2 linked regions of the Catenulispora sp. GP43 genome follow. The protein of the gene in region 2 interacts with the protein of the main gene of each other region in a pairwise test. Links are inferred from orthologs where the notes say so. Each region holds a gene or a part of one and is shown on either strand. Other genes may lie near its edges. The genes, in order: ftsZ and rlmN.

What was found.
Region 1: the proteins of rlmN (region 2) and ftsZ interact in binary tests that used the Escherichia coli proteins (3 or more experiments, as listed by UniProt). The link is inferred for Catenulispora sp. GP43 from one-to-one orthologs.

Annotation. Positions count from the first base shown.
Region 1 is NZ_JBGCCT010000002.1:548,031-551,151, forward strand. What follows is about bases 131-2,936. They hold ftsZ (cell division protein FtsZ), read right to left. Parts: upstream 2,222-2,936; coding sequence 1,040-2,221; downstream 131-1,039. Other genes in these bases: ABH926_RS06200 (YggS family pyridoxal phosphate-dependent enzyme), read right to left, coding at 131-271; pgeF (peptidoglycan editing factor PgeF), read right to left, coding at 275-1,024; ABH926_RS06215 (cell division protein FtsQ/DivIB), read right to left, coding at 2,524-2,936. In the rest of the region: more of ABH926_RS06200, read right to left, coding at 1-130; more of ABH926_RS06215, read right to left, coding at 2,937-3,121. UniProt on the Escherichia coli protein: Essential cell division protein that forms a contractile ring structure (Z ring) at the future cell division site. The regulation of the ring assembly controls the timing and the location of cell division.
Region 2 is NZ_JBGCCT010000021.1:668-3,923, reverse strand. What follows is about bases 297-3,237. They hold rlmN (23S rRNA (adenine(2503)-C(2))-methyltransferase RlmN), read left to right. Parts: upstream 297-1,158; coding sequence 1,159-2,316; downstream 2,317-3,237. Other genes in these bases: ABH926_RS34475 (glycoside hydrolase family 75 protein), read left to right, coding at 2,950-3,237; ABH926_RS34480 (VOC family protein), read left to right, coding at 2,351-2,782; ABH926_RS34490 (PadR family transcriptional regulator), read left to right, coding at 603-1,154; ABH926_RS34495 (alpha/beta fold hydrolase), read right to left, coding at 297-513. Outside these bases: more of ABH926_RS34495, read right to left, coding at 1-296; more of ABH926_RS34475, read left to right, coding at 3,238-3,256.

The sequences.
Region 1 (3,121 bases), on a different replicon or contig from region 2:
CCTTGTTGGTCTGCAGCTGCCCGATGAAGTGCCAGCGAAGGCCCAGCCCGGCCGTCTGGCGGGCCTTCGGCGCCGCCTCCTGGTCGCGGTTCTCCCCCACGTCGCGCACCCCGAGCCCGGCCAGGATGCGGACGTCGGAGGCCGGATAGGTCTTGGTCACCGCGATCAGGGACACCTCGGACGGGTCCCGGCCGGCCGCGCGGGCCGCGGCCGCGATGTCCGCACGGACCGCGGCCAGATTCTCCGCGATCTGCTCTTGTCGGTCGGACATCGCTCAGTCCAGCCAGACGAATCCGGCGAACCGGCCGGTCGTCCCCTCGCCACGGAAGGAGTAGTAGTCCTCGGACTCCTGGGTGCAGACCCGCAGCCGCACTGAGGACTTCACGTCGATGCCGCACGCCTCCAGCTGCGCCCACACGCCCTCGGCGACGTCCAGGCCGGGTGTGCCCTGCCGGGTCACCGCGTAGCTGGCCGGGACCTTCTCGGCCACATCGGCGCGCATCCGCTCGGGCACCTCGTAGCACAGCCCGCACACCGAGGGCCCGGTGACCGCGACGATCCGCTCCGGGGCGGCCCCGAGGGCCACCATGCGCTCGATCACGGCCGGCACCACGCCGGCCTTCATGCCCGGCCGCCCGGCGTGCGCCCCGCCGACCACGCCGGCCTCGGCGTCGGCCAGCAGCACCGGCACGCAGTCCGCGACCAGCACCGCCAGCGCCAGGTGCCGGCGGTCGGTGACCAGCGCGTCCACGTCGGGGGCGCGGCCCTGCCACTGCGCGGCGGCGTAGGCCACGTCGGCGCCGTGGATCTGGTTCATGTACACGACGTTGCCGGGGTCGGTGAACCCCAGCTCGAAGGCCACCAGCGAACGGTTGGCGGCGACCGCCTCGGGGTCGTCGCCGACGTGCCCGCCGAGGTTGGTCGCGGTGTAAGGGGCCTTGGAGACCCCGCCCCAGCGGTCGGAGAAGGCGAAGCGGGCCTTGCCGCCCTCGCCGTCGGGACCGGTGTGCTGCCATATAGCCACGGTGCGCGCCCGGCTCTACTTCAGGAAGTCGGGGATGTCGAGCTCGTCGGCCGCCGACGGCGCCGGCTGGACCGGGATGACCGGGACGTTCATGGTGTCGGCCATCGGGTCGTGGGCCGGGACCTGGGCGCCCTCGGCCGGCTTGGGCAGGGTGCCGAGCACCTGCTCGCGCATGCCGTCGCGGACGCTGGTCTCGTCGTAGCGGGTCTGGCCGGCGGCCTGGGAGTGCCCGGTGCGGCGCTTGGCCGGCTCGCCGCCGTCGAACCCGGCGGCGATCACGGTGACCCGGACCTCATCGCCCAGGCCGTCGTCGATCACCGCGCCGAAGATGATGTTGGCCTCGGGGTGCGCGGCCTCGCTGACCAGCTGCGCGGCCTCGTTGATCTCGAACAGGCCGAGGTCGGAGCCGCCGGAGATGCTCAGCAGCACGCCGCGGGCGCCGTCGATGGAGGCCTCCAGCAGCGGCGAGGAGATGGCCATCTCGGCGGCGGCCACCGCGCGGTCGTCGCCGCGGGCCGAGCCGATGCCCATCAGGGCCGAGCCGGCCTCGCTCATCACCGACTTCACGTCGGCGAAGTCCAGGTTGATCAGGCCCGGGGTGGTGATCAGGTCGGTGATGCCCTGGACACCGGACAGCAGCACCTGGTCGGCGGCCTTGAACGCGTCCAGCACCGAGACGTTCTTGTCCGAGATCGACAGCAGCCGGTCGTTCGGGATGACGATCAGGGTGTCGACTTCCTCGCGCAGCGCCGCGATGCCGTCCTCGGCCTGGTTCGCGCGGCGCCGGCCCTCGAAGGTGAACGGCCGGGTCACCACACCGATGGTCAGCGCGCCGAGCTCGCGGGCGATCCGGGCCACCACCGGGGCGCCGCCGGTACCGGTGCCGCCGCCCTCGCCGGCGGTGACGAACACCATGTCCGCGCCCTTGAGGACTTCCTCGATCTCCTCGGCGTGGTCCTCGGCGGCCTTGCGGCCGACATCGGGGTTGGCGCCGGCGCCGAGCCCCCGGGTGAGTTCGCGGCCGACGTCCAGCTTGACGTCGGCGTCGCTCATCAGCAGAGCCTGGGCGTCGGTGTTGACGGCGATGAACTCCACGCCCTTCAGACCGACCTCGATCATCCGGTTGATGGCGTTCACGCCGCCGCCGCCGATGCCGGCGACCTTGATAACAGCCAGGTAGTTCTGCGGTGCTGCCACGTCCGACGGCCTCTCCGTGGTGTCCGGTGATCTGTAGTGATTCATTAAACCCTGTGATCACCTTAGTCCCGCCCACACCGGCCAGGGGACACGGCGGGGTCGTGCGACTGTGAAGTCTTTACAGGACATTAGGTCCCGCGACCTGTGAGGTTCAACGAACACGCCGAAACTGTCGGCAGGTTTTACTTCTCAGCGTGGTCCGACGACCCTCGCGAGGTCCACATGGATCCGATGAGGGAATACGTATGTTGTCCGATTGCCCGCCAGATCTTAGCCGATCGGGCGTCTCGGATTCGAACTCCTCACGAATACGCCGGAGCCGCCGGAGCACTGAGATCATAGTGCGCGGCGTCATTTCCGATCAGCGCCGCCAGTATCCGAGCCTTGAGATCAGGCTGATCCGGACCGCCCCAGGCGACCGTCACCGAGTGCTGTTTCTTTGTCGAGGGCGTCAGAGTCACGGTGATGGCATAGGGCCCCGTCGCCGACACCGTGAGCACCCGCGAGCGCAGCGGGGCCGGCAGCGCCCGCAGCGCGGCCAGCGCGCCGGCCACGGTCGCCGCGCGGTCGGCGGCCGCCCGGTCGGCGAACTGCTCCAGGTGGATGACCGGGACATGCGCCGGGATCGCCGAGGCGGTGGCCGCTGTGTCGAAGGCCACGCCGTCGGCGTCGACGATCTGGTAGGAGCCGTCGGCCTGCGGCAGGGCCGCGGCGGGCGTGCGCTCTACGATGGAGATCGAGATCGTGTGCGGCAGCGAGCGCTCCACCCACGCGTCCTTCACCCGCGGGACCGCCATCAGCCGGGCCTTGGCCGCCGCGGTGTCCACGCCGGCGACCGGCGCGTGCGCCGGGATCGCGGCGGCGGCCAGCACCTGCTGACGGCTCAGCGCCTTGACGCCG
Region 2 (3,256 bases):
CATCGTCGCGCGCCATCCCGGGTTCACGCGCTCCAGCGTCTCCGCATAGCCGCCTCCGTGCAGGAACACGGTCTCGCCGTAACGCGCGATCTGGGAGGAGCCGGGACGCGGGATCTCCGGGGCCGGATCGAGGTTCGAATCGATCAGGACCAGGCTCGCCACCACGTCCGGGTGCCTGAGGGCCAGCACGGTCGCTATCGAGCCGCCCATGCTGTGCGCGATGACCTGCGCGCCGGACACGCCGGCCGCCCGAAGCGCGGTCGCGATCCAGTCGGCGTGGTCCTCGACGGTGTAGTCGGCGTCGGCCGGCCGGTCGCTGATGCCGTGGCCGAGCAGGTCCAGCAGCAGGGAACGGCGGCCGCGCAAGCCGTCGCTGCTCGCGACCTCGGCGAAGCAGTGGCTGGAGCTGCCACCGAGGCCGTGGAGGTAGACGCGGGCCGGCTCGGCCCCGGGCAGTTCGGTCCAGCGGATCGCGGAGCCGTCGGCGCGGACTTCGGCAGCGTGCAGCGTCATGGGGATGCCCTCTCCTGTGAATACATCGGCTCCGAGATATATCGGTGTCGGGGCATGAAGATACATCGGCACCGAGGTATCCTCAACCCGTGTTGGAGTTCGCCATCCTCGGTTTCCTGTTCGAGTCCCGCTTGCACGGCTACGAGCTGCGCAAGCGCCTGGCCGCGCTCACCGGCCACATCCGGCCGATCGCCGACGGCACGCTCTACCCCGCGATCAAGCGCCTCCTGGAAGCCGGCCTGCTGACCAAGGAGCTGGAGTCCGGGGTCGCCGCGCCCCGGCACATGCTGGAGCTGACCGACGCCGGCCGGGCCAAGCTGCTGCGTCTGCTGGCCGCGCCCGGGGACGTCTTCATCACCGATGAGAACCACTGGTTCTGCCTGCTGGCGTTCCTGCGCCACCTCGACGACCCCGCGGCGCAGGCGGTGGTCCTGCGCCGCCGTCTGGAGTTCCTGAGCGCCCCGGCCAGCTTCTTCTACGAAGGCGACCACGCACTGAGCGCCGAGGACGTCGAGGACCCCTTCCGCCGGGGCATGCTGCGCATCGCACGTGCGACCAGCATCACCGAGCTGGAGTGGCTGAACGCGACGATCGGGGAGCTGGATGTCAAGAGCGGGCACGAGAACGTGGGAAACTTATAAAACTATGTCTGCAGAAGCTCCCGAAACGCCCGCCGTCGACGTCACGATCGCGCCGAAGCCGCCGCGCCCCGGCGAGCTGACGTTCACCTCCCCGCGCCGGGCCAAGCCGCCGCGCCACCTGGCCGACCTCACCTCGGCCGAGCGCAAGAAGGCGCTGGCCGACCTCGGCCACCAGGGCTTCCGGGCGGCGCAGATCTCCAAGCACTACTTCGGCCACCTCGCCGACGACCCGGCCGAGTGGACCGACGTCCCGGCCGCCAAGCGCGAGGAACTGGCCGGCATCCTCACCCCGAAGCTGCTGACCCCGATCCGTGAGCAGACGGCCGACAGCGGCACCACCCGCAAGACCCTGTGGCGCCTGTTCGACGGCGCGACCGTCGAGTCGGTGCTGATGCGCTACCGCGACCGCACCACGATGTGCGTGTCCTCGCAGGCCGGCTGCGGCATGAACTGCCCGTTCTGCGCCACCGGCCAGGCCGGCCTGACCCGGAACATGTCCACCGGCGAGATCGTCGAGCAGGTCGTGGCCGGCGCCCGGGCGATGGCCCGCGGCGAGGTCCCCGGCGGCCCGGGCCGGGTCTCCAACGTCGTGTTCATGGGCATGGGCGAGCCGCTGGCCAACTACAAGGCGGTGATCGGCGCCGTGCGGCGGCTGACCGAGCCGGTGCCCGACGGCCTGGGCCTGTCCGCGCGGCACATCACGGTCTCCACCGTCGGCCTGGTCCCGGCGATCGAGAAGCTGACCGCCGAGGCGATCCCGGTGACGCTGGCCGTCTCCCTGCACGCCCCGGACGACGAGCTGCGCGACACCCTGGTCCCGGTGAACACCCGCTGGAACGTCTCGGAGGTGCTCGACGCGGCCTGGCGCTACGCCTCGGTCACCAAGCGCCGGGTCTCCATCGAGTACGCGCTCATCAAGGACATCAACGACCAGGCCTGGCGCGCCGACCGCCTGGGCCGCATGCTCCGCAACAAGCTGGTGCACGTGAACCTGATCCCGCTGAACCCGACCCCGGGCTCGAAGTGGACCGCCTCGCGGCCGCAGGACGAGGCCGAGTTCGTCCGCCGGCTGACCGAGTGGGGCGTGCCGGTGACGGTGCGCGACACCCGGGGCCGGGACATCGACGGGGCTTGCGGCCAGCTCGCGGCAGCGGTGAAGTAGGGGGCCGTACACCGCGCCAACGCCGGGAGGGCCCATGCCGCCGATCGGATTCCATCACGTCGAGATCTGGGTGGAGGACCTGCGGGCGGTCGAGGCCTCCTGGGCCTGGCTGCTCGGCGAGCTCGGCTGGGAGCTCTACCAGAACTGGTCCGAGGGGCGCAGCTGGCGGATCGGCGACTCGTACCTGGTCATCGAGCAGTCCTCTGCGGTCCGGCCGGGGCTGCCGTACGACCGGATGCGGCCCGGCCTGAACCACCTCGCCGTGCACGCGCCCGACGAGACGACCGTGGACCGGATCCAGGCCGCGGGCCCGGCGCACGGCTGGCAGCAGCTGTTCGCCGACGTGTACCCGCACGCCGGGGGACCGGAGCACTACGCGGCCTACCTGACCGACGCGGCGGGATTCGAGATCGAGGTGGTGGCGCCGGAGGCGGCCCGGTCGGCGGCTCCTGGCTCATCGCGTTGATCCTCCCTCAGCGGCTTGATACCGCTCGCACCGGATCTGAGCTGCGTCAATGCCCTGAATGAAGATTTCCTAAAGAAGATCTTGTCAAAGTCATTGCGCTCCCGGGATAAGGATGCTTCGATTCTCGTTAGGAAAGTTTACTGACGAAAGATGGAGGCCCCCACCCCATGCCATCGATCCGCATGCGCGTAGCTCTGGGATCCGTCGGAGCTCTCGCACTCGCCACCCAGTTCGCCGTCGCGAACGCCCACGCCGCGGTGCCCCATGCCGCCGCGGCCCAGCACGCCGTGACGGCGGACGCGGCCGCCGCGCCGGCGACCACGTACACGGCCGCCCAAGTGCTGGCCGACATCAAGAAGAACTCGACGACCTCGACCAAGGTCAACGCCAAGCCCCACATCAACACCATGACGCGGGCGATGAACGTCAACGTGTACCAGCCGACGGCGGGCGTCTTCACGTACACCTCGAGCA